Regions from separate parts of the Microbispora sp. H10830 genome, predicted to be linked through region 4. Evidence: riboswitches for the same ligand, from Rfam matches in the RefSeq annotation. Region 4 holds a riboswitch; each other region holds the start of a gene.
The links. A riboswitch is a leader RNA that binds a small molecule or an ion and turns the genes downstream of it on or off. The one in region 4 is predicted to bind cyclic di-AMP.

Region 1: linked by a shared signal. The riboswitch ahead of HHX35_RS01980 (C40 family peptidase) and the one ahead of HHX35_RS18915 (hypothetical protein) in region 4 are both predicted to bind cyclic di-AMP.
Region 2: linked by a shared signal. The riboswitch ahead of HHX35_RS38980 (C40 family peptidase) and the one ahead of HHX35_RS18915 (hypothetical protein) in region 4 are both predicted to bind cyclic di-AMP.
Region 3: linked by a shared signal. The riboswitch ahead of HHX35_RS08055 (C40 family peptidase) and the one ahead of HHX35_RS18915 (hypothetical protein) in region 4 are both predicted to bind cyclic di-AMP.

The regions. Positions count from the first base shown of each region.
Region 1 covers NZ_JABBWX010000001.1:428,591-436,203, forward strand. Annotated here, with positions in the region: gene HHX35_RS01970 (glycosyltransferase family 4 protein) at 1-960, opposite strand, end outside; gene HHX35_RS01975 (hypothetical protein) at 1,064-1,978, opposite strand; gene HHX35_RS01980 (C40 family peptidase) at 2,082-2,651, opposite strand; cyclic di-AMP (ydaO/yuaA leader) riboswitch at 2,726-2,880, opposite strand; gene HHX35_RS01985 (C40 family peptidase) at 3,195-4,157, opposite strand; gene HHX35_RS01990 (NYN domain-containing protein) at 4,307-5,623, opposite strand; gene HHX35_RS01995 (GNAT family N-acetyltransferase) at 5,948-6,529, shown strand; gene HHX35_RS02000 (DEDD exonuclease domain-containing protein) at 6,590-7,613, shown strand, end outside.
Region 2 covers NZ_JABBWX010000024.1:83,908-91,520, reverse strand. Annotated here, with positions in the region: gene HHX35_RS38990 (RDD family protein) at 1-1,192, opposite strand, end outside; gene HHX35_RS38985 (amino-acid N-acetyltransferase) at 1,340-1,891, opposite strand; cyclic di-AMP (ydaO/yuaA leader) riboswitch at 2,282-2,451, shown strand; gene HHX35_RS38980 (C40 family peptidase) at 2,512-3,561, shown strand; gene HHX35_RS38975 (LuxR C-terminal-related transcriptional regulator) at 3,614-3,862, opposite strand; gene HHX35_RS38970 (helix-turn-helix domain-containing protein) at 3,936-4,346, opposite strand; gene HHX35_RS38965 (NADP-dependent oxidoreductase) at 4,444-5,367, shown strand; gene lysS (lysine--tRNA ligase) at 5,501-7,186, opposite strand; gene HHX35_RS38955 (type III pantothenate kinase) at 7,246-7,613, opposite strand, start outside.
Region 3 covers NZ_JABBWX010000002.1:681,406-689,018, forward strand. Annotated here, with positions in the region: gene HHX35_RS08025 (YafY family protein) at 1-191, shown strand, start outside; gene HHX35_RS08030 (MFS transporter) at 238-1,608, opposite strand; gene HHX35_RS45090 (tautomerase family protein) at 1,605-1,757, opposite strand; gene HHX35_RS08040 (LysR family transcriptional regulator) at 1,817-2,734, opposite strand; gene HHX35_RS08045 (alpha/beta fold hydrolase) at 2,774-3,550, opposite strand; gene HHX35_RS08050 (MarR family winged helix-turn-helix transcriptional regulator) at 3,612-4,028, shown strand; gene HHX35_RS08055 (C40 family peptidase) at 4,120-4,653, opposite strand; cyclic di-AMP (ydaO/yuaA leader) riboswitch at 4,748-4,905, opposite strand; gene HHX35_RS08060 (MarR family winged helix-turn-helix transcriptional regulator) at 5,242-5,682, opposite strand; gene HHX35_RS08065 (isochorismatase family protein) at 5,741-6,283, shown strand; gene HHX35_RS08070 (hypothetical protein) at 6,325-7,416, opposite strand; gene HHX35_RS08075 (hypothetical protein) at 7,497-7,613, opposite strand, start outside.
Region 4 covers NZ_JABBWX010000007.1:15,754-23,366, forward strand. Annotated here, with positions in the region: gene HHX35_RS18890 (TrpB-like pyridoxal phosphate-dependent enzyme) at 1-117, shown strand, start outside; gene HHX35_RS18895 (SpoIIE family protein phosphatase) at 280-2,013, shown strand; gene HHX35_RS18900 (TIGR03086 family metal-binding protein) at 2,101-2,667, shown strand; gene HHX35_RS18905 (DeoR/GlpR family DNA-binding transcription regulator) at 2,947-3,750, shown strand; gene galT (galactose-1-phosphate uridylyltransferase) at 3,844-4,902, shown strand; cyclic di-AMP (ydaO/yuaA leader) riboswitch at 4,973-5,111, shown strand; gene HHX35_RS18915 (hypothetical protein) at 5,146-6,057, shown strand; gene HHX35_RS18920 (HAD domain-containing protein) at 6,079-6,639, shown strand; gene HHX35_RS18925 (hypothetical protein) at 6,736-7,080, shown strand; gene HHX35_RS18930 (TetR/AcrR family transcriptional regulator C-terminal domain-containing protein) at 7,290-7,613, opposite strand, start outside.

The DNA of each region.
Region 1 (7,613 bases), on a different contig from region 4:
GTCGACCACCAGGCCCGTCTCGCCGTGCCGTACGGCGTCGGGGGCGCCTCCGGAGGAGCCCGCGACCACCGGCAGCCCGGTGGCCGACGCCTCCAGGTAGACGATGCCGAGGCCCTCGACGTCGAGCCCCCCGAACCTGCTGCGGCACGGCATGGCGAACACGTCGCCCGCGTCGTAGTAGGCCGGGAGGGACGCCCAGGGGACGGATCCGGTGACGACCACCGAGCCGCGCAGGCCGGCCCGGGCGGCCGTCCGCTCCAGCGACCGCCGTAAGGGGCCACCGCCGACCAGGAGCAGGACCGCGCCGGGAATCCGCCGCAGGACGAGCGGCCAGGCCCGCAGCAGCGCATCCTGGCCCTTGCGCGGCACCAGCCGGGAGACGCACACGACCACCGGCCGGTCGCCCAGGCCGAGGGACGCGCGGACCCGGTCGCCGCCGGCCCCCGGGTGGAAGGCGGCGGTGTCCACGCCGGGCGCGAGCCGTACGAGCCTGGAGGCCGGGACGACCCGGGCGATCCGGCGGCGGGTGTACTCGCCGAGGTAGGTCACGACGTCGGCCCCCGCGCCGATCCGGCGCAGCAGGGCGCGCGCGCCCGGCAGGCGGGCCCACGACGCCTCGTGCCCGTGGGTGAGCATGACGATCCGGCCCGCGCCCGCGGCGCGCAGGACGGGAGCGAGCAGCCCCAGCGGCGCCGCCGCCCCGAAGACGACGGTGGCGCCGTCCTCGACCAGCGCCGCCGCCCTCCTCGCCACCGAGCGCGTCGGCAGCATCAGCGAGGAGGGATGACGGACCACCTCGTACGGCTGGCGGGCGTCGAACTCCTCACACCCCTTCCAGCGCGGGGCGTACACGACCACGGAGCCGGGCGGCCTGCGCGAGGCGAGGCCGTGCACGAACGCCTGGATGCCGCCCGGTCTGGGCGGGAAGTCGTTCGTGACGATCAGCGTCCGCTTCGTCATCCTCACCCCCGCTGCCCGCGCGGTCCGCCCGCGCCGCCCGAGAACGCATTGTCGCAGCCGCGATCGCACCCGCACCTCATGGAGATCGGGCGCCCTGTGGAGATCAGGACCGGGCGAGCCGCTCGCGCGCGTACGACCGCCATTCGCGGGTCAGGCCGTCGGCGGACAGCCCGAGAACCTCCCGCAGCGCGGCGCCGATCCCCTCGCGCAGCGCGGCGCGGTAGAGGGCGACCAGCCTCCGCTCGCCGAACCGGGCCGCGACGTAGCGACAGGCGAGCCACGCCTCCTCGTACGCCTGGGCGGGCCTGGCGGCGAAGTCGGCGGGCCCGGGCAGGCCGTTCAGCGCCGGCCTCCCGGCGGCCACGTCGGCGGCCAGTTCGGCGGCGACCGTACGGACCGGCAGTCCGCTGTCCAGGTAGCCCATGTAGTCGGCGAAGCCTTCCATGAGCCACATCGGCACCGCGCGGGGACCGGCGGTCGCGACGTGCGTCAGCTCGTGGGTCACGACGACCAGGCGGCCGGTCGCGGACAGACGGGCGAACGCCGCCGGCTGCACGATCACGCGGCCGCCGGTGGCGACGGCCGCCAGGCCGTCCACCTTCGCCGGCTCCGCCAGCACGGCGGCCTGCTCCTCGGTGCGCGGCACGAGCACCACCGCGCCGCCGTACCCGCCCCAGATCCTCGTGACCGTGCGGCCCGCGCGATCGGCCAGCGCGGCGATCTCGGCGACCAGCGGCCGGGGCGACCCGACGACGACGGCACGCCCGCCGCGGGCGACGGAGGCACCGATCCACATGCCCGGGTGCTCCCGCACGGCGGCCCGGGCGTCCAGTCGCAGGGGAAGCAGCGGGTCGGGCGGGGCCGCGCCGGCGGGCCCGGCGAGCAGCGCGGCCAGCGCGGCGGCCACGGCCGCGATCCGGCGGGGACGGACCCCGTGGGGCGGAACCTCGGGCCGGCGCCGATCGGCCTCGGCGCGCGCGCCCGGCACGCCCCCGGGCGCGGCGCTCGTGACAGTCACGCCGTGCATGGTAACCAGCACGTGCCACGGCCCCGTCCACCTCGGCGAGGTGGACGGGGCCGTGAGGACGGCGCCGGTCGAGGGGGCTGGTGACCGGTGCCCGTCAGACGCCGGGACGGACGGCACCCACGAAGGTGCTCCTCCGGTAGGCGTCCAGCTTGTCGATCCGGACCCGCGTGCCGGTGTGCGGAGCGTGGATCATCCTGCCGTGCCCGACGTACATGCCGACGTGGCCGCCGCCGCTGGTGAAGATCAGGTCACCCGGCTCGAAGTGACCCCAGGACACCTTCTTCCTGACCGCGCCGCGGATGGACCACGTCGTGCGCGGCAGCCGTACGCCCGCCTTGCGCCAGGCGTACTGGACCAGGCCCGAGCAGTCGAACGCGCCCGGTCCCGTGGCCCCGTAGCGGTAGGGGTCGCCGATCTGCTTCTCCGCGGCCTTCACCGCGCGCTGGGCCTTGACCCGCTGGAGCGAGGCCCTGCTGATCTTCCGCTTGGCGGCGTGCTTCTTGGTCTGCTTCTTCGCGGCGGCCTTGCGGGCGGCGGTTTTCGCGCTCGTCGCGGTGCCCGTCTTCGTGGCCGTCTTCGTCGCTGTGGCCGTCTTGACGACCGTGACCGTCACCGTGTCGGCCGCCGCCGGATGTGCTCCGGCGACCCCTACGGATGCCGTCAAAGCGGCACTACCAAGGGCAATTCGGGCAAGACGGGACAGGCTAGCGGGGGTGGTAGACAGGATCTCTCCTCGGGTCTTCCGCTCACGCCTACCGGGTTAGCTGACGGGTTCGGGCGGGGAAGTCGCCCTACGGCGCGCGATGCGCCGATTCACCCCGGACCTTCGCGTGAAGGTCGATGGTTCCCCGGCTCCGTGCCTCCTGACTGCACGGACTCGGCAGGCCACCGGCGTCGGGGGATCCCGCGAAGGGGAGGGTGATGGAGGACGCCGATGACGGTGGATGACTGCGCGCCCCGGCCGGCCGACCGGGTGCGCCGCGGCGAGGTGTGCTCGCCGCGGCCCAGAAGCTACCGAGGTCCCGCCGCGTTCGGCAAAGCCCCACCGCCGGATAAAGATCGGATAACGAAGGCCGCCGAGAAGAAAGCGCAGCTTACCCGCACCGCAAACGGCTAAGTGTGACTCTGCTCACAATCTCGGCAACAACGACCAAATCGGGTCACAGAAGCCACAAAAGGCACAGAGATCACGAACATGGCCGGGCCCTCAGGGGCGCACAGCTCCGATCGCGTGATACTCGGCGAGTGTGACAATCTTCACAACGTCGCCGGTCTGGGGGGCATGGACGACCTTGCCGTCGCCGGCGTAGATGCCGACGTGCCCGTACCCGGCGTGCCAGAGCAGGTCACCCGGCTGGAGCTCGTCCAGCGAGACCCTGCGGCTCGCGCCCCAGGCCCACTGTTCGTAGCTGGTCCGGGGCAGCGTCACGCCCGCCGCCGCCCACGCGGCCTGCACGAGCCCCGAGCAGTCCCAGGAGTCCGGTCCGGTGCCCCCGTAACGGTAGGGCTTGCCGACCTGCTTGTAGGCGAACTGGAGGGCCGACAGCGCGTTGCCGGACGCCGGCCCGGCGTAGACGACTCCCGCGCTGTTGGGGTTGCCGGGGTTGTACGTCCCGAGCGAGCGCAGCAGCTTCATCTGCTCACGGACGAGCTTGTCGACCTTGTCCTTCTCGTCGGCGAGCTCGCCCCTGACGTCGGTGGCCTCCTTGTACACCACCTTGCTCTGGTCGCGGCGGTCCTTGAGGTCCTTGATGGCGCCCTCGTACTCCCGGAGCCGCCCGGCCCGCTCGGCCGACATGTGGTTGAGCGTGGCGAGGCCGCTGAGCATCGCATCGGGGTTGGAGCTGTAGAAGACGCCGCCCCACGACCCCATCTCGCCGACCTGGTAGCTGCTGACGGCCATCGAGACCAGCCCGGAGCGCAGCGCCTCGACCCGGACGTTCTGCTTCTTGTAGTCGCCGTTGATCGCGAGGTACTTCTCCCTCGCCTTCTTCCACTTCTCGTTGGCCGCGTTGTAGCGGTCCACGAGCTTGTCGGCCTGCTCGTTGAGCTTGCTCAGCTTCGCCTTGGCCTGCGCGACTGTGGGCTTCGGATCCGCCTGCGCGCCCGCCATCGGCGTCAGCAGGACCACGGCGGCCAGACCGGCGGCCACCGGCACACGCCCTCGCACTGAGCCCCCTTGAGGATCAACCTCTTAGATCAACGAAACCTGCGGCGCGACTCTATCTAGGCGATCTTGATGCTTCAACCTATTCGCAGGTATTCGCGGCAGTCATCACTCACCGTGACGACGCCGGTCCGGAGCGCGCGTACGGCGCTTCAGCTCCGGCCGAGACGGCGCAGCAACAGGAGCGAGGGCACCGGCCGGGCACCCATGCGGCGCACCGACTCGGCCACCTCCCGGTCGGAGGAGACCACGGCGATGGCCCGGCCCGGCGGCTCCGCCCGCACCAGCGTGCGGATGAGGTCGTCGGCGATCTCCCCGGGCGCGCTGAACATCACCCGCACCCCGCGCGGCGCGGACACCTGGACGGGCCCGTTCAGCTCGGCGCCGTCGAACACGCACGTCACCTCCGCCCGCGTCTGCACGGCGAGCCCGCCGAGCCCGGTCAGCAACCGGGCCCGCTGGTCGGCGAGGGTCAGCGACGGGTAACCGGTCTTGGTCACGTTGTAGCCGTCGACGATCAGATGCAGATGAGGGATGGCCAGGAGCTGGTCGAGGAGCTGCGGATCGTCGTTGGCCAGCGCCCGCGCGGGCACGGCCGTCACGCCCGGCTCGCCCGGCAGCACCGCGTTCACGTAGTCGGCCGGCCTGCTGATCGTCGTGGGCAGGCCGAGCTCCTTGCGCAGCCCGGCGGCGGCGTCCTGGAGCGCGTCCAGCAGCACCCGCACCCGGGCGTCCTCGATGCTGCGGCCCTCGCGGGCGGCCCTGCGGCTGGCCTCCAGCTGGCGCTCGGCGTCCGCCAGGCGCTCCCTGAGCCGGCGCAGCTCGGTCTCGGCCGCGCCGTTGGCGCTCGCGGCCCTGGCCCGCGCCTCGGCCGTCTCCGCCTCCAGCTCGGCCGCCCTGGCCTCGGCGGCCCTGACCCGCTCGCGGGCGTCGTGCAGCTTGCGCCGCAGGTCGGAGTTCTCCGCCCGGGCCGCCTTGAGCTGCTCGCGCACCCGGTCGATCTCCTCCTTGGCGGAGGCACGCTGCGCCGCGAGCTGCTCGCGCAGCCGCGTCTCCGCCTGTTCCCGCTGGGTGCCCGCGGCGGCGGCCTGCTCCAGGTCGGTCCGCGCCTGCTCGACCAGGTCCGGCCAGCCGGGCGGGCGGGTCAGGTACGCCGCCGCCGCGACCAGCACCGGCTCGGCCGCGGGGGGCACGGTGCCCTCGGCCAGGCTCGCCACCAGCTCGGGCCAGGCGGTCTCCACTGTCTCGGCCACCCGCTCGCGGAACTCCTTGTCGTTCTCCAGCTGGGCCGCGATCGGCGCGCTGCCCAGGCGGGCGCGCTTGCGCGGGTCGAATCTGGCGATGTTGCGCAACGGCGGCGGCACGGCCGCGGCGGGCATCGAGCCCAGCACCTGCGCCGCGACCTCCACCACGTGTAAACGGACCTGCTCGGGCAACGGACGAGACAGGCCTTCTCCGGCTGAACTCATCTCGTCGCTCCTCGGTCGTGTCCTACAGATCTTCTGCCCACTGCGGTCGCCCCGGCGGCGCCTCGCGGTGCTGTCGCCCCCGAGTGCGAGAACGTCCCCGATGCCCGCCGTCCGCGAGGCCCTGGCCTCGCGGCGCGCCCACCGGACCGCCCTCACACGGCAAGATCTGCGAGACACTCCCTTGTTCTTGTCTTCTTTCAAGGGTACGGCCGTCGCACCGTGTCCATGTCGCGTTCAAGATCTGTCACCGTGCCTCGCACCGGCCGGGGCGGGGAGGCACAACCCGTTGGCGCGCGTCCGGTCCCTGTCCTTACGCTTGGCGGCGTGTTCACCCCGCCGTACCCGATCACGACCCCCCGGCTGGTCCTGCGCCCCTTCACCGAGGCCGACCTCGACGACCTGCACGCCTTCCACTCCCTGCCGGAGGTCACCAGATACCTCTACTGGGACGCCCGTACGCGGGAGGAGACGAAGGCCGCGCTCGACCGGAAGATCGCCTGCGCGTCGCTCGGGGAGGATGGCGACGTGCTCAGCGTGGCCGCCGCGCCGGCCGGCGGTGGGCCCGTGATCGGCGACCTCACGCTGTTCCTGCGCAGCCGCGAGCACCGCCAGGGCGAGATCGGCTTCGTCTTCAACCCGGCCTATCAGGGCCGCGGCCTGGCCACCGAGGCGGCCCGCGAGATCCTGCGCATCGGGTTCGAGGGTCTCGGGCTCCACCGGATCCACGGCAACTGCGACGCGCGCAACACCTCCTCCGCCCGCCTCATGGAGCGGCTCGGCATGCGCCTGGAGGCCCGCCTGGTGGAGAACGAGTTCTTCGCCGGCGCGTGGAGCGACGAGTTGGTCTTCGCGATGCTGGCTCGCGAGTGGCGCGCCGGAGCGGCCTCCGTGCAGCCGCCCGCCTGACCGTCGCTTTACCTCCGCCTGGGGCGGGGGCGGCAATTGTCGGTCGGGACTTCTATGGTCATGGGCGTGGATGCGGTACAGGGCACGCTGGACGAGCTCGGCACTCTCCTGCGGGAGGTGACGTTCGTCGTCTTCGACCTGGAGACCACCGGCGGGTCGTCCGCGGAGCACGCCATCACGGAGATCGGCGCGGTGAAGGTGCGCGGCGGCGAAGTGATCGGCGAGTTCGCCACGCTGGTCGACCCCGGCGGCCCGATCCCGCCGTTCATCTCCGTGCTCACAGGCATCACCGACGCGATGGTCGTGGCCGCGCCGAAGTTCTCCGAGGTGCTGCCGAGCTTCCTGGAGTTCATCGCCGGGGCGGCGCTCGTGGCGCACAACGCGCCGTTCGACATGTCGTTCCTGAAGGCGGCGTGCCAGGTCAACGGCTACCCGCCCCCGGCCAACCCGGTGGTGGACACGGCCGACCTCGCGCGCCGCGTGCTGACCCGCGACGAGACCCCCAACTGCAAGCTGGCCACCCTCGCCCGGGTCTTCCGCAGTTCCACCGAGCCCTGCCACCGGGCGCTGGCCGACGCGAAGGCCACGGTCGACGTGCTGCACGGCCTCATCGCGCGGGTCGGGTCGCTCGGCGTGCACACGCTGGAAGACCTGCGCGGCTTCGTGCGCGCCCCCACTCCGGAGCAGCAGCGCAAACGCCACCTCGCCGACGGGGTGCCCGGCGCGCCCGGCGTCTACATCTTCGAGGACGCCAAGGGCGAGGCGCTCTACATCGGGAAGAGCTCCAATCTGCGCAACCGCGTGCGCAGCTACTTCACCGCGAGCGAGACCCGCTCGCGCATCCGCGAGATGGTCGGCATCGCCGAGCGGGTCAGGACGATCGTCTGCGCCACCGCGCTGGAGGCGGAGATCCGCGAACTGCGGATGATCGGGGCCACCAAGCCGCGCTACAACAGACGGTCCCGCTTCCCCGAGCGGGTGGTCTGGCTCAAGCTGACCGACGAGGCGTTCCCCCGGCTCAGCGTCGTGCGCGAGGTGAAGGACGACGGCGCGGCCTACCTCGGCCCGTTCGGCAGCAGCCGCA
Region 2 (7,613 bases), on a different contig from region 4:
GCGTCTGCCCCTGCGCCCGCAGCATGAGGAATTCATAGACGACCATGACGAGGCCGCCCAGGATCGCCGTGAGCAGTGACGCCAGGAAGTAACCGCTCCCGGGGTTGTAAACCCCGCTCGTGATGTCGATGCTCGCGTTGGTGACGACGATCCCCGTGATCACGAGCGTGATGATCGCGAGAGGAATGCCGACGATCACGCCGTCGATGATGCGGGCGACGAGGCGCTGCCACCACTCCGCGAGCGGAGCCGGAGCGCCGGGCGGAACCGGCCCCGTGGCCCCGTACGGCTGGCCGTAGCCGGGCTGACCATAGCCCTGCTGGCCGTACTGCTGCTGCCCGTAACCGGGCTGCTGGCCGTACCCCTGCTGGGCGGCCGGCTGGGCGTACTGCTGCTGCCCGTACTGATCCTGGCCGTACTGCTGCTGGCTCTGCTGGGCGCCGTAACCCTGCTGCGGGCCGGTCTGGCCGTAACCCTGCTGCTGGCCGTAGTCCTGGGGGCCGGTCTGCTGGCCGTAGCCGCCCTGGGACGGCTGGCCATACTGCTGCTGCTGGCCCTGCTGGGCGCCGTAACCCTGCTGCGGGCCGGTCTGGCCGTAACCCTGCTGCCCGTAGCCCTGCTGCTGGCCGTAGTCCTGGGGGCCGGTCTGCTGGCCGTAGCCGCCCTGGGACGGCTGGCCATACTGCTGCTGCTGGCCCTGCTGGGCGCCGTAGCCCTGCTGGCCGTACTGCTGCTGGCCCTGCTGGGCGCCATAACCCTGCTGCGGGCCGGTCTGGCCATAACCCTGCTGGGCGTAACCCTGCTGTGGGCCGGTCTGGCCGTATCCCTGCTGGCCCTGCTGGGCGCCATAGCTCTGCTGGCCGTACTGCTGCTGCCCGTAGCCCTGCTGCTGGGCGGCCTCCTGGCCATAGCCCTGCTGCTGCGGGGCCGGCTGACCGTACCCCTGCTGGCCGTACTGCTGCTGGCCCTGCTGGGCGCCGTAGCCCTGCTGCTGGCCGTAGCCGCCCTGCGCGGGGTCGTGGCCGGGCGGCTGCTGCGGGCCCGTGTGCTGTCCCGAGTGGCGGTAGCTGACGACCGTGACGTCGGGGTCGTAGTCCTGGGGCTGTCTGTCCGTGTTGTACCCGGGGTTCGATGGCGGCGGTGGCGTTCCGTCCGACTCGTCCTGGGGGTACGGCGGCTGTCCGGTGCTCACCGTGTCACCTCGTTTCGAAGACGCATGCGCCGAACGTCTGTAGCACACGCTGATATTGCCAAAAGTAGCGACAGGTGTATCAACAGTCACCTTTGCAGTAGTCGACAACCATCGTCAAGATCATCGATCAATGCTCATCAATCGTGATCAATGACGGTCGAGGTGCAGCAACATCCGGGTGTTCCCCAGCGTGTTCGGCTTGACGTGCTCCAGGTCGAGAAACTCGGCGACACCCTCGTCGTACGACGCGAGGAGTTCCGCGTACACCTCCTGGGAGACCGGGGTGCCCTGGATGGGCCTGAAGCCGTGCCTGGCGAAGAACTCCACCGCGAACGTGAGGCAGAAGACCCTCCGCACGCCGAGGTCCCTGGCGGTCTCGATGAGCGCGCCGACGATCCGATGGCCGATGCCTCCGCGGCGCGCCGCGGGGTCCACCGCGACGGTTCTGATCTCGGCCAGGTCCTCCCACAGCACGTGCAGCGCGCCGCAACCGACGACCTGCCCGTCCGTCTCGGCCACCCAGAACTCCTGGACGTCCTCGTACAGCGTGACCGTGCTCTTCTTGAGCAGACGGGGACCGACACCCGAGTACGCGTCGACGAGGCGCCGGATCGCCCGGACGTCCGGCGTCCTGGCCCGGCGCACCGTCACGGCCGTGGCACCCGATTCACTGGATGTCTGCGCGGCGACCTGCTCCATGACCGGCCAGCCTAGCCGGAGCGCGGCCGATCCCACGCGGCCGATCCCACGCGGTCGGCACGGAGCGTCCCCCACGGATAACGGTCATTCCCAAACGCCACACCCGACATGAGGTTTGACCGTCCGTAGCCGCCAGGATACGGACGGATGCGCGCCCGCACCCCGAGGCGGCCATCCCGGTTCGTCCCACTTTTTCCAGCTGTCCGAGCCGCACATCGAAACTCTCGGATCGCTCCAAACACAGGTGAACGCGGACGTATCACTACCGAGCTCGTGACCCGACCGTGATCATTTGGTTGTCAAACGTAGACGGGTTTCGGAGTTCTGGTTGAGCAAGAACTCGCCGTGCACTATCGTCCAGCGACGATGCCGGTCATCGTGAGCGCTCACGACGACCGGGCGCCGAATCTTCGAAGCACCGAGTGCGAAGGGGAGCCGGGGACCCAACTGCAGGATCAGGATCGGTTCGATCTCAGATCGTCAAGGGGTGAATCCACCAAGGTAGGGCTACTCCGGCCCGAACCCGTCAGCTAACCCGGTAGGCGCTCAGAAGTGCTCCGCCGTGCGGCCCCGTCCCGACGACGGGCCCGCCGCGGAGCACACGTGGGAGAGGAGCTCGGTTGCGCACGCGTGGAGGACGGCCGGCGGGCAGGCACGCCCGTGGCCGACGGTCCGGATCCGGCACGGCCGGTCCGGGTGCCATCCGCCGTCTGGCGTTCGTCGGCGTCGCGATCAGCGCGATCACGTTCGGCGCCCCGGTGGTCCGCGCCACCGCCGACCCCAAGCCGAGCCTCAAGGAACTCACGGCGCAGGTCGAGAACCTCTACACCGAGATCGAGACGCTCAGCGAGCAGTACAACGGCGAGCGCGTACGCCTGAAGGCGGCCGAGCGGTCCGCCGACCTCGCCAAGAAGAACCTCGCCAAGAGCGAGGCCGAGCTCGAGGTCCGCCGGCAGAAGGCGAGCGCTCTCGCGCAGCACTCCTACATGACCAACGGGCTCGGCAACGCGCTCGTGCTCATCGACAGCGACGCCGACCCCCGGCGCTACCTGGACCAGGCCTCCACGACGTACGCGCTGGAGCTGCAGCAGAGCCAGGAGGTCGCCGAGGTCACCAAGGCCATGGACGCCGCCGCACGGGCCAGGGAGAGCGCCTCCGCGCGGCAGGCCGAGGTCAAGAAGCTCCTCAGCGGCCTCGACTCGCGGCGCGACAAGATCACAAAGCTGATCAAGAAGACCGAGAGCAGCCTCTACCGGCAGGTCTCCCAGACGATCGGCCGCGAGACGCGGACGAGGACGTCGTTCCCCATCATCGGTGACGGCAAGGCCGCCCAGGCGGCCCGCTGGGCCCTCAGGCAGCAGCTCAAGCCGTACGTGTGGGGCGCCGAGGGTCCCGGCTCCTTCGACTGCTCCGGCCTGGTCATGGCGGCCTACCAGTCCGTCGGCATCAGCCTGCCCCACTACACGGGCGACCAGTGGACGGCCGGCACGCACATCCCCCGTGACCAGCTCCGCCCCGGCGACCTGGTGTTCTTCTACCCCGACCTGCATCACGTGGGCATCTACATCGGCAATGGCTACATGATCCACGCGCCGCAGACGGGAGACGTCGTCCACATCGCGAAGATCGCCGGACGGCCGTTCGCGGGAGCGGTGCGCGTCGCCGACTGAGCCCCTCCTCTACAGAGGGGCACCGGGCCCTTCCCCCGCAGAGCGAAGGCGGTCAGATGAGGCGGCGGCGTGCCGCCCAGGCGACGGCCTCGATCGCGGTCGCGACGCCGATCCGGTCGCAGATGCACCGCAGCCGGCGCCGCACGGTGCGCCCGCTGACGTCGAGACTGCGGCCCACCCGGTCGGCGGTCACTCCCTTGGCCAGCTCCGCGAGAAGAAGTAGATCCTCTTCGGTGAGACCGGCACGATCAAGGTCCGAGGCGAGACTGTCACCTCGGTAGACGACCTCGGGAATACCCATCGTCCGCCCTCCCCCACGACGATGATTCGTCGGCCCACCCTTCAGGGAAGGTAAACGCCTCCCTGGAAGGTCGTCAAGGTTCGGAGTCGGAGCATCGGTCGTACGCCTCCCGGGCCGCCTCGACATCCTCCATGTGGATCTCGGCCCAGCGCTTGATCGCCTCCAGCAGCGGCATGAGGTCCTCGCCCAGGGGCGTGAGCCGGTAATCGACCCGGACCGGCACCGAGGGGGTGACCGCGCGGGAGACCAGGCCGTCGCGTTCCATCGTCCGCAGCGTCTGCGTGAGCATCTTCTGGCTGACGCCGGCGATCGTCCTCGCCAGCTCGCTGTAGCGGAGCGGGCCGTCGGCGAGCGCGGTGAGCGCCAGGCTCACCCACTTGTCGCTGAGCGTGTCGAGCAGCTTCCTTGACGGGCAGGTCGCGACGTAGGCGTTGTAGCGCTGACGCGCGTCCTCGCGCCGCTCGGCCGCGGTCTGAGTGGCCATCGTCTTCCCTTCTCCTCCCTTACGCACTTCCAGGTGCCTTCTTACCGGGAGAGAGTAGCTCTTCATAGGCTCCTTGCCATACCGCAAGGAGGAACTCATGAGAGCACTGGTGGCGCGAGACGGAGCCGTACGGGTCGTCGATGTGGCGGAGCCGGAGCCGGGGCCGGGGCAGGTGCGGATCAGGGTCGAGGCGGCGGCGGTGAACCCCGTCGACCTGCTCACCGCCGCGGGCGCCCTCGCCGACTACAAACTCATGCCGCACCAGGAGACGTACGCACTCGGGTGGGACGTGGCGGGCGTGGTCGATCGCACCGGCCCGGCAGTGACGGGCGTACGTCCGGGGGATCAGGTCATCGGGCTGTCGGACCGGCTGACGGACCCGCTCAAGGCCCAGGCGGACCTGGTGGTGCTGGACGAGACGGCGGTCGCGCCCGCACCCGCCGGGGTGGCCGCGCCCGAGGCGTCGACGCTGCCGCTGAACGCGCTCACCGCCGTCCAGGCGCTCGACCTCGCCGGGCTCGCCGAGGGCGAGACCCTGCTCGTCACGGGAGCGGCCGGCGGCCTCGGCGGCTATCTCGTGGAGCTGGCCGTGGCGCGGGGGCTCAGGGTCGCGGCGGTCGCCGCGTCAGGCGACGAGCCGCTGGTGCGGGGCTTCGGGGCGGAGTGGTTCGTGCCGAGGGGCGCCGACCTGGCCGCCGCCGTCAGAGCCGTCGTTCCCGGCGGCGTGCACGGCCTGGTGGACGCGGCGGTCGTCGGCCTGCCCGCGCTGGACGCGGTGCGCAACGGGGGCGCGTTCGTCGCCGTCGGCGCCGGGCTGGACCCCATCCCGCTGCGCGGCATCCGGGTCTCGACGGTGTTCGTCCGCGCCGACGCGGCCCAGCTCCGGGACGTCGCGAAGCTGGCCGAGGCGGGACGGCTGAGCATGCGGGTGGCCGGCACCTACTCACTGGAGCGGGCGGCCGAGGCGCACGAACGCCTGCGCAAGGGTGGCCTGCGCGGCCGGCTGGTCCTGCTGCCCTGACCTCGCTGAACTGCCCGCCCTGGCTTGCTCTGGCTTGCCCTGGCACACGGCCGCGGGCCGGACGGCCATGCCGTCCGGCCCGCTCGCAGGAGATCGGACGCAGGATCAGGAACGACCGATCAGGAACGACCGATCAGTCGCGACCGAGCAGCTCGCGCACCCGGTCACGGCCCACGGCCAGCAGCAGCGTGGGCAGCCGCGGGCCGGTTTCGTGGCCGACGAGCAGCCGGTAGAGCAGGGCGAAGAACGCGCGCTGGGCGGCCTTCAGCTCCGGCGTGGCCGCCTTCGCGTGCATGTCGAGCCCGGCCTGCACCTTCGGCACGCCGTAGACGAGCGTGGTCAGCCCGTCGAGCGACCAGTGCTCGTCGAGGCCCTCCGCCAGCAGGCGCAGCGACTCGCGGTCCTGCTCACCGAGCGTGTCGAGCAGTTCCTTGTCGGGCGTCTCGCGCACCTGCGTGCGCTCCTCCGCGGGCACGTACGTGTTCACCCAGTGCTGGGCACGGTCGAGCCGCGGCCGCAGCTCGTCCAGCCCGCCGATCTCCGGGTCGAACGCGCGCAGGATGCGCAGCGTCTGCTCCTCGTGCCCGGTGGCGATGTCCACGACCGAGGCGAGCGTCCGGTAGGGCAGCCGCCGCGGCGTCTCCGGCAGGGCCCGGGAGGCCGTGCTCGACGCGCGGCGGTAGGCCGACTGGTCGGCCGGCAGCGCCGTGCCGTCCTGCACCTTCCTGGCCAGCGTGTCCCACTCGTCGTACATCCGCTGGATCTCCTGGTCGAAGGAGACCTTGAACGACTGGTTGGGACGGCGGCGGGCGTACAGCCAGCGCAGCAGCGCGGGCTCCATGATCGACAAAGCGTCGGCCGGGGTCGGCACGCCGCCCTTCGAGCTGCTCATCTTGGCCATGCCGCTGATGCCGACGAAGGCGTACATCGGCCCGATCGGCTGCGGAGCGCCGAACACCTCACGGACGATCTGGCCGCCGACGACGAACGACGATCCCGGCGAGCTGTGGTCCACACCCGACGGCTCGAAGACCACGCCCTCGTAGGCCCAGCGCATCGGCCAGTCGACCTTCCACACCAGCTTGCCGCGGGTGTGCTCGGACAGCAGGACGGTCTCGCTGTGGCCGCACACGCAGGTGTACGACATCGCGGTGGTCTCGTCGTCGTACGACGTGACCGTGGTCAGGTCGCGGTCGCAGACCGAGCAGTAGGGCTTGTAGGGGTAGTAGCCCCCGGCGCCGGAGCCGTCGTCCTCGCTCGCGGCCCCCGATCCCTCCAGGGCGGCGGCCTCGTCGGCGTCCACGACCTCCTTGGCCTTGGCCTTCTTGGTGCGGTACTGGTCGAGGATCGCGTCGATCCGCCGCCGCTCGCGCATGGCGAGCAGCACCTGCTCCCGGTAGGCCCCGGAGGTGTACATCTGGGTCTGGCTGATGCCGTGGAACTCCACGCCCAGCTCCGCCAGCGCGGCGATCATCGGCGCCTTGAAGTGCTCGGCCCAGTTCGGGTACTCGCTGCCGGGCGGGGCCGGGACGGAGGTCAGCGGCTTGCCGATGTGCTCGTTCCACGCGGGGTCGATGCCGACCGGAACCTTGCGGAAGCGGTCGAAGTCGTCCCACGAGATGATGTGCACGCACTCGTAGCCGCGCCGCCTGATCTCGTCGGCCACCAGGTGCGGGGTCATCACCTCACGCAGGTTGCCCAGGTGGATCGGGCCGGACGGGCTGAGGCCGGACGCGCAGACGACGGGTTTGCCCGGTGCGCGCCGTTCAGCCTCGGCGATGACCTCATCGGCGAAACGCGCCACCCAGTCGGCGTCCATCACGTCAGTCCTCTCTGAACGGGATCCTGCCTTCTATGGTCCCGTACGCGAGGGAGTCGTCAGGACGCGTTCCGGGCGTAGACCAGCCGCAGGCCGATCAGCGTGAGCCAGGGCTCGTGCACGTCGATCGTACGGGCCTCGCCGATGACGAGCGGGGCACCGGTGCCCGTGGCGACCACGGTGACGTCGTCGGGGTCGGAGGCCAGCTCGGCCGTCATGCGGTCCACGATGCCGTCGACCAGGCCCGCGAAGCCGTAGATGATGCCCGACTGGAGCGCCTCTACGGTGTTCTTGGCGATCACCGACCGGGGCCGGACCAGCTCGACCTTGTGCAGCTGGGCCCCGGCCGTGGCCAGCGCGTCCACCGAGATCTCCAGGCCGGGCGCGGTCACCGCCCCGACGTACTCGCCCCGGGCCGAGACGGCGT
Region 3 (7,613 bases), on a different contig from region 4:
CCGAGGGCTGGCTCCGCGTCGAGTTGCGAGCGGAGCGGCTCGACTGGTTGCCTCCGGTGCTCGCGTCGCTCGACCGGCCGTTCGTCATCGAGCGACCGGACGAGCTCCGCGGCCTTGTCGCCGCGCTCGCGGACCGGCTCGCGGCCTCCGCCCGCAGGGTCCCGCCCGCGCCGGGCACAGTCGTCGCCTGAAGCGCAGCCCTACCTGCCGGCGGTGCCCTCTCAAGGCGTCGTACGGCTACCGCGGATTCGGCGTGAGTCGCGCGCGGGGGTGACCCGGTGCTGCGCGTCGCGGTAGCCGATTCAGGGGGACCACCGCGACCGTGAGCGCCGCGAACGCGGCGAGCACGATCCCCGTGGTCGAAAGTGCGCTCAACGTGCCGAAGACGGCCACGCCGATCGCGGTTCCCGCCTGGCGCGCCGCGTTCAACGCCCCCTGCCCGGTCGCCGCCAGCTCGAGCGGTACGGCCGCGGACATGTCGGCGATGCACGCGGGGATCGCGAGCGGGCTGCCGGCGCCGATGAGAACCTGCACCGCGACGATCGCCCAGGGCGAGGTGCTTCCCATGGTCAGCAGCAGGCCGCCCAGCAGATCCAGGACCAACCCCGCGAGCATCACGGGGCGGGCGCCGAAGCGGACGACCAGCCGGCCGGTGACCATCGGTATGAAGATCACAGGCACCGTCATCGGGAGGAAGGACAGCCCGGCCCGGAGCGGGGAGACGTCACGCACCATCCACTGGGTGAGGGTGAACAGCAGGCCGTAGAAGACGAGCTGGGAGACCACCGCGACGGCCAGGTCCGTGCGCACCCTGGCGAGCGCCGTCAGGGCGGGCGGGAGGACGGGCGCTCGGGTTCGCCGCTGAACCACGGAGAAGACCCCGAACGCGACCGCCGCGGCCGTCAGCGCGCCGAGAGGCAGTGGCCGAACCCAGCCCGATGTCCCCGCGTCCACCAGTCCGAACGTCAGCGCGGTGAGCCCGGCGACGGAAAGGAGCAGCCCGGCCAGGTCGAGTGGTCGTGGCGTACCCCCGCGATGGTCGCTCAGCCCACCGGAGGCCAGCAGGGTGAGCACCGCCACCGGCAGGTTCACCAGGAACACCAGCCGCCAGCCTCCGGCCGCCACCAGCGCACCGCCCAGAACCGGACCGCCCACGATGCCCAGTCCGCTGATCGACACGAGCGCGCCGATCTTCCTGGACCGGTGGTCGGGGTCCGGATACAGGGCGGCGAGCAGTGCCATCGAGGCCGGCACCAGCCCGGCCGCGGGCGCGCCGAGCAGCGCCCGGCCCGCGATCAGCACGCCCGCACTCGGCGCCGCGGCACAGACCAGTGAGGCGAGGGCGAAGCCGGCAAGCGCCACCCGGTAGACGCGGCGCGGCCCGAAGCGGTCGGCGATCGAGCCGGACGCGAGCAGCAGACCGGCCAGCACGACGGTGTACGCGTCCACGGTCCAGGGCAGCGACGCCGCGGAGGCATGCAGTTCCCGTCGCATGTCGGGCAGGGCCACATTGAGGACCGACGCATCCAGCCCGATCATGAAGCTGCCCGCCGCGATTCCCGCGAACTTGGTCCCCGCGCGCGGCCGCGCCGGTGGGAGAACCGTCATCGCCGATTCTCCGTCGGGGTCGGCCGGTCAGCCTGGACCGTGTCGGCCGGGATGTCGTACGCGTGCACGAAGGCGTCCGTGATCCGGGCGACCAGCTCTCGCCTGGGTTCGGCGTCTCGTGGACCCTGCTGAATGGTGACAACTGGCATGACCCCAGTTCACGACGGAAGCACCCGCTCGAACGAGAAGCACTTCGCGCACGCCACGATCACGATTCGCGATCGTCGCGCACCACCGCCCGGCACGCCTCCACCAGCGGGCGCGCCCGCGTGGTCCCGCCCACGGCGAGCACTGTCGGAAGGGACAGCGGGTAGGGCGAGCGCACGGGAAGGAACGCGACCCGCCCGCCTCGGAGTTGCCCGGCCGCCGCGGCGTAGATCACTGTCCATCCGTCGATCCCCGCGCCCAGGGCGGCCAGCGTGTCCTGCAGCGAGCTGTGCGGAGGCCCGGGAACGGGCTCGAATCCGGCGTCCCTGCATGCCTCGCGCACCAGAGCGACCAGCGGCGGATTGACCTCGCGGCCGACCAGGTACAGGGGTAGCCCGGCCAGCTCGGCCAGGTCGATCCCCGCGGACGGCACGTCCGCGACGGGATCGCCCGCCGCCTCGGCAGGCGGGTGATGGGCGGGAAGGGCGACCAGCAGCGGGTCCTGCCAGACAGGGATCAGCCGCACGCCGTCCGGCGCGGTGACGTCGCCGCGGACGAAGGCGGCGTCCAACCGGCCGTCGGCGACCCGCCGCAGCCGTTCTTCCGGTGAGGCCGACAGCAGCTCCACCCGCGTCCCCGCGACCAGCCGTTCGAGTACCCGCTCGAGCCGCTGCCCCATGCCCCTGCTGGTGCCGACACGCAGCACGGTCTCCCGGCCGTCCGTGAAACGCTCGATCGTGGTCAGCGCCCGGCGTTCGGCGTCCAGCACCTCGCGTGCGGCGGGCAGGAACGCTTCACCCGCCTCCGTCAGCCGCACATGCCGCGGCGACCGGTCGAACAGCTCGACCCTCAGCTCACGCTCGAGCCGTGCGACCTGCTGGCTGACCGCCGACTGGACGATCATCAGCCGCTCGGCCGCACGTCCGAAGTGAAGCTCCTCGGCGACCGCGACGAAGTATTTGAGTTGCCGGAGTTCCATGATGCGCAGCGTAGGTGCGGCTTCGAGGTGCGCCGCCGCTCACCGGGCCGCGGCTGCCCGCAGATAGTCGTCGATCGCGGTGAAGGCGGCTGCCGGCTGTTCGATGTGCGGCAGATGGCCGGCCTCCGGAATCACCTCCAGCCGTCCGTTTCCGAAGGCGTCGGCGTAGGCGGCGCCGTAAGCGGGGGTGACGATCCGGTCGCTTTCCCCCCACAGCAGGAGAGCGGGTACGTCGACGTGTCGCAGCCGGCGGAGCAGTTTGGGGTCGTGCATGTAGGGGTCGCCGGCCAGCGTGCGCATGGTGGCCATGTCGGCTGCCCGGCGCGCGAGTTGGTCGGCGGGAACGCCGGCCGGATCGGCGTAGAAGCGCTGCGAGTCGTGCCAGGCGTACTCGGCGACGCCGCGGGCGTCGAGGGAGAAGAAGTCGCGGATCGGCTGGCCGGGGATGTGCACGCCGACGGCGTCGATCAGCACCAGTCCGGTGATGATCCCCGCGGTGTCGCGTACGGCCATCTCGGCGGCGGTCCAGCCGCCGAGGGAGGAGCCGACGACGAGGACGTCGCGCAGTCCGAGCCGATGCAGGTAGTGCAGGTAGGCCAGGGCGAGGTCGTCTATGCCGGTGAGCCATAAGGGGCGGTGGGTGCCGTCCCAGCCGGGGTGCACCGGCGTGATGGTGTGCGTCGTCCGGCGAAGGTGCTGGGCGAGTCCGGCGACGGTTGCGGGGCCGCCGCCGCCGTGCAGGATCAGGGCCGGTCTGCCGGTTCCGGCCTCCGACACCGTGAGGGACAGGTCGTCGTAGAGCGGGATGGTGTTCATGGGCCCAGCATAACTAAGGATATTTATTTAAAGTAGCTTAGTCTCGTACTAGACTCATGCCGTGCATGGCGATCTGCAAGAACTCGGACGAGCGGTGAAGCAGGCCCAGTATCGGCAGCACCGGGCCCTGGAGAGCGGGCTCTCGGCGATCGGCGCGACGCTGGCCCAGTGGGACGCCCTCCGGGCGATCAGCCGTTCTCCCGGCGCGTCGGCCCGGGAACTGGCCGCGGCGACCTTCCAGACCGAGCAGGCATTCGGAACCCTCGCCGGGCGCCTGGTGGCCCAGGGGTGGATCGAGCGCCGGCCCGGGCGCGGCCGGCGCATCGAGCACCATCTCACCCCTTCCGGGGAGCGAGTCCTGGAAGCCGGGCACAAGGTCGCCGACGAGGTGCTCGCCAGGTGTTACATCCCGTTGTCGGACGGGGACCGCGGGACCCTGCTGGCCCTGCTCCAGCGCCTCATCGCGAAGGACGCGTAGTCTCCGGCTCCTGGTCGGCCCTCGGCGGAGACGCCCCGGACGGCGGCACGCCTCGGGGCATCTCCGGCGAGGATGTCTCCGCGGCCCAGGGTCAGACGCCGGGGCGCACGGCGGCGAGGAAGCTGCTCCTCCAGTAACCGTTGAGCCTGTCGACGCTGACCACCGCGCCGCTGTGGGGAGCGCTGATCACCTTCTTGTGCCCTATGTACATGCCCACGTGGCCGCCGCCACTGGTGAAGATGAGGTCGCCGGGCTTGAGATGCGCCAGGGAGACCCTCTTCTTGACGGCGTCGAGCATCGACCACGTCGTGCGCGGGAGCTTGACGCCGGCCTTGCGCCAGGCGAACTGGACCAGCCCGGAGCAGTCGAACGCCCGTGGGCCCGTGGCGCCCCATATGTACGGATCGCCGAGGTGCTTCTTCGCCACCTTGATGGCGTGATCGGCCTTCTCCTGCTGGCGGGCCGACTTGGTGAGCTTCGTGTTCGCGGAGTCATTCGCCGTGGACGCCGTGGGAGCCTCGCCGTTGTACGGGGTGGTCACCGTGGCGGGGGGCTCGGGTGGGATGACCGCCGGGGCCGAGGGCGGGGCTGTCGCCGACGCGGCGGACGCGGGGAGTGCGCTCAATGCTCCTGTGGAGGCGGTGAGCGCTGCGCTACTGAGAGTGACACAGGCAACGCGGAGCAGAGTGGTGGAGTTGGTGAACAGGGGATCTCTCCCTAGGGTCTTCCGCTTGCGCCTACCGGGTTAGCTGACGGATTCGGGCAGGGAAGTCGCCCTACGGCGCTGGCGCGCCGATTCACCCCAGACCTTCGTCGAAGGTCGATTGGTTCCCCGGCTCCGAGCCTCCTTGCTGCACGGATTCGGCATCACCGGCGCCCAGGGGGGCGGAGAGGACGTGGCGACGGTGACAGTGGATGGTCGTCTCGAACACGGCCGGGCCGGGTTCGTAACGACGGCGTCACATGGACCCCGTCGCAGGGCAAGGAAACTACCAAGTTGCCCCATATTGGCGCAAAGGGCACCAAAAGGATAAGAGTCACGTAAAAAGGATCAAAAGCACAAAACCGCAGGTCGCAGCGGTCATAAGAGGGAAGATGTGGCCCTCGTCACACTCGTCAAGCGTCACCAGGTCACCTGGGCGCGCGCATGTAGACCGCGAACGGCTCGCAGGGATGACCTGCGCCGGCCGGGCGGTGAGGAGGCGCTGGTCGTCTAGTCCGCGGGCAGGCCGTTGCGGCGGGCCAGCGTGCCCAGAACGCTCCGCAGTGCCTCCGTCTCCTCGGGGCTGAGGCCGCCGGTCAGTTCCGTGTCGATTTCGGCCGCCGCCGCGGTGCACGTGGCCAGCAACTCCCGGCCCTCTTCGGTGAGCGCGAGCGTCTGCCTGCGCCGGTCCACGGGGTCGCGTTCCCGCCGTACGGCGCCGAGCTCCTCCAGGCGGTCGGCGAGCGACACCACCAGGCTGGGCGCCACGTTCATGAGCTTGGCGATGTCGAGCTGAGAGGTCGCCGTTCCGGACTCCAGCAGTGCCAGCAGTCCCACGTGCTTGGGCTTGAGTCCGTGGGTGGCCAGGCGTGCCGAGAACCGCTCGGTCATCACGGCCCCCAGTGTGCCGAGCCGGAAGGCCAGCGTGGAGGTCAGCTTGACACCGTTCATGCCTTCAATGCTACCGTATTCATACGATTCAAGCTCTGAATGATTAGGAGTCAGAACGATGTTGATCCCCTCCTCCGTCCACGTGGTGTTCGCCGACCTCCAGGACGGCATCGTCGACGCCAGTGTCACCAACCCGGCCTCTTCCATCCGCCGGGCGGCCAAGGTCCTGAACGGGCTCGTCACAGCCCTCGACATCCCGTTCACCGTCTCGGCCGCGCCTCGCCCGGGCGGCCCCGTGATGATCGAGGAGGTGCCGGACAGCGAGCCGTACGTGCGCACCGGACCGTCCTGCTGGGACGACGCCGCCTGGCGTGAGGCCGTCGTGTCCGCCGGCCGCCCCACCCTGGTGATCTGCGGGGTGACCACCGAGATCGTGGTGCTGCGCACCGCCCTCGACGCGCTCACGCATGGCCTCGACGTGCAGGTCCTGGTAGACGCCTGCGGAGGCATCACCGCCCGCACCGAAGACGCCGCCCTGCGGCAGATCGAGGCCGCGGGCGGCGTGGTGACCTCCGTGGCGGGTTTCGCCGCCGACATGGTGCGCGACTTCACCACGCCCACCGGCCGGCAGGTCATCGCCGCCCTGCACCAGTTGGTGTGACCCGCCGCATCACCGGTTCACGGCGGGCCGACGTCAGGCGGTTACCGCGTACGCCAGAACGTGCCGTTGGCCGAGGGGTCGTCGGGGTCGCCCTGCGGCACGGTGAATCCCGCACCCCACACCGTCGCCGTCCCGGGCCTGCGCGCGATCGAGAACAGGACGGCGTCCGTGCCGGCCTTCCGGGGGACCGGGGTGCTCCGCCACGCCGAACCCGTGACGTGCCACAGAGTGGAGTTCCAGTTGCCCTGCACGACCCACACGCCGCCCGTGCCGTCGGGCTCCACCTCCGTGTACGGCTGCGCGTTGGCGGCGCCGATCGAGGTGGTCCATGAGCTGCCGTTCCAGCGCATGACCAGGGTGCGGTTGTAGGTCACGTCGTCACCCTCGTCGTCGGCGCCTTCCCAGCTGACGCCGCCGACGGCCCACACGTTGCCGGGGCCCACGACGGCGATGTCGTTGAGGACCGCGGCGGCGTCGGGAGCGGGAAGCTCGACCGCGGGCGTGGGCACCAGCGCCCAGGACCTTCCGTTCCACCGCATGATCGCGGGACGGTCGCCCTTGGTCCCCGCCGCCCAGACGTCGCCGGCCTTGTACGCGTCGACGGCGGCGGCGCGGGCCGGCAGCCGGACGCTCTTCCACGAGGACCCGTTCCAGTGCCTGGCCGAGGCCGAGGAGTCGGCGACCGCCCAGACGTCCTTCGCGCCCGTTCCGTCGGCGTCCGTCGTGGAGAAGCCGCTGCCGAGTGAGGCGGTGGTCCACGCGCGGCCGTTCCACCGGGCGGCCTTCCCCGGGCCGAAGACCCATACGTCCCTGTTCGAGGTGGCGGTCACGGCCTTCAGCTCGTACGGCGGGCTGCCGGGGATCACCTTCCACGACCCGCCGTCGAACCACTGGACCAGGCCCCGCTGCCTGCCGTTCACGACCCGGTGACCGGCCGCCCACACCGACCCGTTGCCGAGGACCGTCACGTCGTTGAGGACGTCGTCCCCGGGCAGTGTGTTCACCCTGGTCAGCCGCCACGCCGACGCGCTTTCCCCGGCCTGGCGGCCCTGGTGGGTCACGCCTGAGGCCGCCATGGTCGGCAGGCACGCCAGCCCGAGCGCCGTCATGGCCGAGACGAATACGGTACGCACGATGCCTCCCCCTTCCACTCACCAGTACGACGTCTGATGGAGGGGTGCCGTTCACACGTCGCCGGTGGCGAGGGCCGGACTCACTTCTTCTCCGTCCACGGCTCGTATTCGTCGTCTCCGGGGAGCACCCAGACCTTCGCGTCGGGCCTGACCATCGTTCGCAGCGGCGTCGCCTCGCCGGTCGTCTTCGAGACCCG
Region 4 (7,613 bases):
GGGCACGGCCACTTCGACCTGCCCGCCTACGAGAGCCGTCTCGCCGGCCGCCTTGAGGATTTCACGCTTCCGCAGGAGCGGATCGACGCGGCCCTCGCGCACCTGCCCGCCGTCTGATGTAACGCATGCCCGCCGATATCCGTTTCGTCCCTTGACCGGCGGGTACGGCTGCGCCATCGCGCCGTCATACCGACCGGAGCACTCATGTCAAACGGCTGAAATGCGCGGTATCAGCTCCATACGATTCTGGAACACCATCCGCTCTCTCCGGAGAAATCGTTGAACCGGAACTGCGTCATCAAGGACCCCGCCCCGGGCAACCGGGCGCAGTGGCGCCGCAGCAGCGCCGCGTCCGCGCACGAGCGGCTGGCTTTCCTGAACGAGGCGAGCCGGCGGATCGGCAGCACGCTCGACTTATCCGAGACGAGCCGGGAGCTCGTCGACGTGGCGGTCCCCCGCTTCGCCGACGCGGCGGCCGTGATGGTGCAGGACCGCCTCATGGCGGACGGCGAGTTGTCGTCCAGGCCGGTGGACGGGACCACCCTCGTACGCCGGGTCGCCCTGGGCGTGGCCGGTGCCGATCCGGACGCCTGGATGACGGCCTTCCCCGTCGGCGAGGCGACGGTCTACCCGGCGATCCTTCCGCAGGCCCAGTGCATGGCCGGCGGCAAACCGCTGATGTACCCGGCACTCGACAAGGAGAGCGCCCGGCTGATCGGCGCCAGCCTGGACCGGGAGGAGGCGGTCGCCTCGCTCCTGACCGACTCCTCGTTCCTCGCGGTGCCCCTGCGAGCGCGGGGAAGGGTCCTCGGGTGCCTGATCTTCACCAGGCACCCGGGCAGCCTGCCGTTCGAGGAGCAGGACGTGGTGGTGGCCGAGGACCTGGCCGCCCGCACCGCCGTGTGCATCGACAACGCGCGGCTGTACACCAGGGAGCGCAGGACCGCGCTGACCCTGCAGAGCAGCCTGCTGCCCGTCGAACTGCCGCAGGCGCTCGGCATGGACATCGCCTCGCGCTACCTGCCCGCCAGCGACCTGATGGGCGTCGGGGGCGACTGGTACGACGTGATCGCCCTGCCCGGGTGCCGTACCGCCCTGGTGGTGGGCGACGTCATGGGCCACGGGACCAGGGCCGCCGCGACCATGGGCCAGCTCCGCACGGCCGCGCGGACGCTCGCGAGCCTCGACCTGCCGCCCGACGAGGTGCTGTTCCGGCTCAACCTGATGAGTCAGGACCTCGACCCGAGCCAGATCGCCACGTGCATCTACGCCGTCTACGACCCGGTGACGCGCAACTGCGCGCTCGCCCGTGCCGGGCACGTGCCGCCGATCCTGCTGCACCCCGACCGGTCGACCGAGATCATCGAGCTGCCCTCGGGCCTGCCTCTCGGCATCGGCAGCGACCCGCTGGAGTCACGCGAGCTGGTCCTGCCGGCCGGAAGCGTGCTCGCCCTCTACACCGACGGCCTCGTGGAGAGCCGGGAGCGGGACCTGGACGCCGGGATCATGGGGCTGCGCCGCCTGCTCGCCGGTCCGATCGAGGACCTGGAGGACATGTGCGACGTGATCATCAGCAGCCAGCGGTCCGGCCACGAGCGTGACGACATCGCCCTGATGGTGGCCCGGGTGCGCGATCTCGACCCGGACGAGGTGGCGACCTGCCCGTTGCCGTCCGACCCGCGGTTCGTCTCGCACGCCCGCCGCTTCGTCCGCAGCACCCTGCAGAGGTGGGGACTGAGCGGCCTGGTGGACAGCACCCAGCTCATCGTGAGCGAACTGGTCACCAACGCGCTCAAACACGGCTGGCCGCCGATCGAGCTGCGCATGCTGCGCGGCCGCACGCTGGTGGTCGAGGTCGTCGACGGCTCCCCCGCCGCTCCCGCCCCGCGCACGGCCGCCCCCGACGAGGACACCGGCCGCGGTCTCCAGCTGATCAAGCGGTTCGCCTACCGCTGGGGCACCCGGCCCACCCCGTACGGAAAGATCGTGTGGGTCGAGCAGCATCTCCCTTGACCCGGACGTTCCCTCCCCTGCGAGCGTGTATGACTGATCGTTGAGAAGAGTTACGGTCGAATGGGGAGTTCGTGGCGAGGAGGGGACATGATCGACATCCGTGACGCGTACCGCAGGGCGCTGGACGGTTTCGGGGACCGCCTCCATCTCGTCCGCCGCGGACAGTGGGAGCTGCCGACTCCTTGTGTCGACTGGGACGTCCGGGGGCTCGTCAACCACGTCGTGGCCGAGAACCTGTGGGCCCCCGAGCTGCTGTCCGGCCGTACGGTCGCCGAGGTGGGGGACGCCTTCGAGGGCGACGTGCTCGGCGACGACCCGCTCAAGGCGTTCGAGGCCTCCGCGCAAGGCGCCGTCCAGGCGGTGTACGCCGAGGGCGCCCTGACCAGCGTGACCCACCTGTCCTTCGGCGACGTGCCGGGCGAGGAGTACATCACCGAGCTGTTCGCGGACGCGCTGATCCACACCTGGGACCTGGCACGTGCCATCGGCGGGCCGGAACGGCTCGACCCCGAACTCGTCGCCTCCTGCTCGGAATGGTTCGAGAAGGCGCGGGAGGACTACCGTGAGGCGGGGGTGATCGGGGACGAGCGAGGCGTTCCGGCCGGCGCCGACCAGCAGACTCATCTGCTCGCCGCCTGGGGCAGAAACCCGTAGGTCCTGTCGCAGGGCTACCGCACGGTCCTGTCGGAGGGCTACCGCACGGTCCTCTCGCAGGGCTACCGCCCTGTGGGCCGCCTGCCGTGGTTGGCCTTCTTCTTCTTGCGTGCCTTGGACTTGCGTGCGCGCCTGCCCATCACGACCGCCTTCCGTCGAGTACGGCTTTCGCTCACTGTCCTCCCCCGAACCGCCGGCGGCAAGTACCCGGACCCCAACTCAACATGTCTCCACGTTCGTGAGGCATAATTTGTTTGAATCTGTTGACAGGAGTGGTGGATGCTGGCCCAGCAACGGCAGCAGGCGATCCTGGAGAGGGTACGCAGAACCGGCGGGGTGCGCGTCGCGCAGCTCGTGCGCGACCTCGGGGTCTCGGACATGACGATCCGCCGCGACCTGGAGGTCCTCGCGGAACGCGGCCTGATCGTCAAGGTGCACGGCGGGGCGACCGCCACCGGCACCGGCTCGACGGAGGAGCCGGGCTTCGCGGCCAAGTCGGTGCGGCAGCAGGCCGAGAAGGAGGCCATCGCCCGCCGGGCCGCCATGCTCGTACGGCCGGGCAGCTCCGTCGCCCTCTCGGCCGGGACCACGACCTGGACACTGGCCCACCACCTGGTGGACGTGCCCGAACTGACCGTGATCACCAACTCCGTCCAGGTGGCCGACGTCTTCCACCGGGCGGGACGGCCCGACCAGACCGTGGTGCTGGTGGGAGGCGTGCGCACGCCCTCCGACGCGCTGGTCGGCCCGGTGGCCGTGGCGGCCGTCCGCTCCCTGAACGTCGACACGCTCATGCTCGGCGTGCACGGCATGAGCGTCCGGGCCGGTTACACCACACCGAACCTGCTGGAGGCGGAGACCGACCGCGCCCTCATCGCGGCCGCCCAGCAGCTCGTGGTCCTGGCCGACCACACCAAGTGGGGGACGATCGGTATCAGCACGATCGCCGCCCTCGACGAGGCCGGCGTGGTCGTGAGCGACGTCGGCCTTCCGGAGGAGGCGCGCGCCGCGCTGTCGGAGCACGCAGGCGAGCTCCTCCTCGCCGATCCGTCCGGGGAGACCGAGCTGGAGACCGCACTGTGACGCCGGACCTCTGCAGGAAGCCCGCTGTGCCCCCGGACATCTGGAAGCCCGCTGTGACCCGGGACACCGCACCGTGAAGCTGGAGACCGCTCTGTGAAGCGCACCATCACCCATCTCGCCGACGGCCGTGAGCTGATCTATTTCGACCGGCGCGACGACGCCGACCACAGCGCCATCGACGCCAGGGACCTGCCGCCGCGTCCGCTCGCCTCCGAGTTGCGCTACGACCCCCTGATGGACGAGTGGGTGGCCGTGGCCCGGCACCGCCAGACGCGCACCCACCTGCCGTCCGCCGATGAGTGCCCGCTCTGCCCGGGTCATCCCGGCTCGGAGATCCCCTCGCCGTACGAGGTGGCGGTGTTCGAGAACCGCTTCCCGTCGTTCAGCTTCAACACAGGTGCGTACGAGCAGGTGGGCGGGCTGAGCGAGGTGCGGCCGGGGATCGGGCGCTGTGAGGTCGTCTGCTTCACCTCCGACCACGACGCGTCGTTCGGTTCACTGAGCGACGAGCAGGCCGAGCTGGTCGTCGAGGCGTGGGCCGACCGTACGGCCGAGCTGTCCTCGCTGCCCGGCGTGGAGCAGGTCTTCTGCTTCGAGAACCGCGGCGCCGAGATCGGCATCACGCTGCCGCACCCCCACGGCCAGATCTACGCCTATCCGTACGTCACGCCGCGTACGCGGCAGATGCTGGACGCCGCCGCCCGCCATCAGGGCGGCAACCTGTTCGCGGACGTCCTGGCCGCGGAGCGGAGGGGCCCCCGGGTGGTGGCCGCCAACGAGCACTGGACGGCCTTCGTCCCGGCCGCCGCGCGCTACCCGTTCGAGGTGCACGTCTACCCGCACCGTCAGGTGCCCGACATCCCCGCGCTGTCGCCCGAGGAACGGGCCGCATTCGCGCCGCTCTACATCGAGGTGCTGCGCCGCCTGGACGGGCTGTTCGGCGTCGTCATGCCGTACGTCGCGGCCTGGCACCAGGCCCCGGTCGCCTACCGGCGCGACCTCGCCTACCTCCACCTGCAGCTCTTCACGATCCGGCGCGCGCCGAACAAGCTGAAGTACCTGGCCGGGTCGGAGTCGGCCATGGGCGCGTTCGTCAACGACGTGCTGCCTGAGGAGGCCGCCCGGATGCTTCGCGAAGCGATAACGGCTTGATCTCCGGTTGGTTGCGACTTTGGTGGCAGCCACGGTTTCTTTACCACTAGTATCCCTGACACCGGCCGTCACAACCGGTACGCCTAATCCCGGGCGCCCCGCCCGGGAGCCGGGGACCCAATCACGCACCTGGGGTCAAGGCAGTGGCCTGCCCGGGCTCCTCCAGCCCGAACCCGTCAGCTAACCCGGTCGGCAGATGGAGAGGAGTGGGCTCTGCCCCGCGCGTTCCCCCTGGCTGTCGGCGTGCTCGCCTCCGCCGTCCTCGTGTTCGGCACGGCCGCGCCCGGTGCCGCCGACCCCAAACCGACGGAGAAGCAGCTCAAGAAGGAGCTGTCGGACCTGCGGAAGAAGGTCGACCGGTTGATCGGCGACTACAACGCCAAACGCGTCGCCCTCGCCAAGGCCCGCGTGGAGGAGAAGGCGGCCCGAGGCCGGCTGGCCAAGGCGGAGGCCGACTACGAGGCCGCCAGCGACGCCGTACGGCAGCTGGCCGGGCTGCGCTACCAGACCGAGAGCGCGATGGCGCTGCCCGACATGAACACCGCCGCGCTGAACTACCAGCTCAAGGAGGAGCAGGCCGCCAGGCTCGCACACTTCGACCAGGTCCGCGCCGAACGGCAGCGGGCCGCGGACGCCGCCAAGACGCTGACCGGACAGCTGAAGACGCAGGCCGTCGAGGTCGCCGGACAGCGCGAGGACGCCGAGGATCTCATCGACGAGATCAAGGACAAACTCGACGCGCTGATCCCGATCGCGCCGGGAAAGCGCGCGGGCGGGTCGTGGGCGCCGGAGCTGCCCAGCGGCTCCGACAACATCACGCCCCGGATGCGGCTCACCCGCGGCGAGGTCGAAAAGAACTTCGACCTGCGGTTTCCGGTCGGCTGCTACCGCGCGGAGAACAGCGGCGAGCACCCCCTCGGGCGCGCCTGCGACTTCATGATGAGCTCGGGCGGCGCCATGCCCTCGCCCGAGATGAAGGCGCTCGGCGACAGCCTGGCCGCCTGGGCCATCAAGAACGGGCCGAAGCTGGGCGTGATGTACGTGATCTGGCAGCAGCGCATCTACAACCTCGGCCATCCGGGCTGGCGGACCATGTCCGACCGCGGCGGAATCACCGCCAATCACTACGACCACGTGCACATCTCGATGTACTAGACCCGCAAGCCGCCTGCCTGCATGTTTGGTCTCGACATCTTCGAACGCGGCGTCCTTGCCGAACGTGAGCGAGGTCGGGGCAGCATGACCGATCACGCTGAACGCCCACTGCTCTTCCTCGACGTCGACGGGCCGCTTCTCCCCTTCGGCGAGGGCCCGCAACGCGCACCTCGGGGCACTACACCGGACTCGCGCTTGGCGCGGCTCACCTCCGAGGTGGGGAGTCGGCTGGCAGCGCTGCCCTGCGAACTCGTCTGGGCGACAACCTGGGAAGAGGAGGCGAATGCCGAGATAGCACCCCGGATCGGGCTGCCGCGACTGCCTGTCGTGAGCTGGCCGGAGCCAATCGACCAGCACAAACGTGAGGACCAATGGTTCGGGCTCTGCTGGAAGACCCGCACCCTCGTGAACTGGGCGGGCGGACGCCCGTTCGCCTGGGTCGACGATGAGATCACCAACGCCGATAGGGAGTGGGTCTCCGTACACCACAGCGGTCGGGCTCTCCTTCACCACGTGGAGTCATACAGGGGACTCGCCGACGAAGACTTCGCCGTCCTCGATCAATGGCTTCGAGCCTTTTGAATCACCCGCGATCCACAGAATTCGACAATCACTCCAGATCAAGCAACTGTTGCCGTTGCCTATAAGCGAGATGCCCGTTTGTGTAGCGTGCAGCCCATGACTGCCGGACAACATCCCCGCCTGGCGGATGTGTTTCCCGACCTCACCGCTGAGATCATCTCTCTGCTGCGGGAGGACGAGAACGACCCTCTTGCCGACACGGTCGAGGACCTGCTGTTCTACGGCGTGTGCACCTGCAGGTCCACGTGCACCAACCTCTTGACGGCCCCGCGAGGTTCCTCAGGTTGCTGGGTGGTGCAGTTGGAACGCAACGGCGAAGACGTCATCTGGCTGAGCTTGGACCCCACCGCGACGACGATCACGGACATCGAGGTTTGTGACGGACGTGACCTCGGTCCGGCAAGCCGCCGGCGGAGCGTCTCTCCGTGGCGAACTGCCTGACAACGCTCGCGGACGATGGTGGACACCCCGTGGGCGACGGTGGACGGCCCGGAAAGGTCAGGCACCCACGATGTCGCCGATACTGCCGGTGATGACCGCCGGCTTCTAGCCCGACGGCGGCGGGCTGGTCCGCCACGCCAGGACCATCCGCGCCCGCGAGGAGTGGTTCGTAGACGGCGGGTGGCGGGGCGGCCCGGCCGGAGCCGACGTCAAGACGGCAGAGTTCCTCTGGCACCGGCGATGATCAATTCGAGGCCGTCGTGGAAGGCACGGTCCCTGCGCTCTCTGGGCCAGCTGTCGACTCCGGTCTTGCGGGCCTGTTCCTCGATCGTGTAGCCGTTGACGTAGGCCAGGGCCGTGTCCACGGCGACGGTGGCCGTGCCGGCCGGGACACCCGCGGCGATCAGGGCGGCGATGAGACGCCTGAAGGTGGTGACGGCCTCGTCGCCCGGGTGGTGGAAGCCGGATATGAGGCGGGCGCCGTCGCGGTGGGCCAGCATGACCTCGCGCACGCCGGACGCCACGCCGCGCAA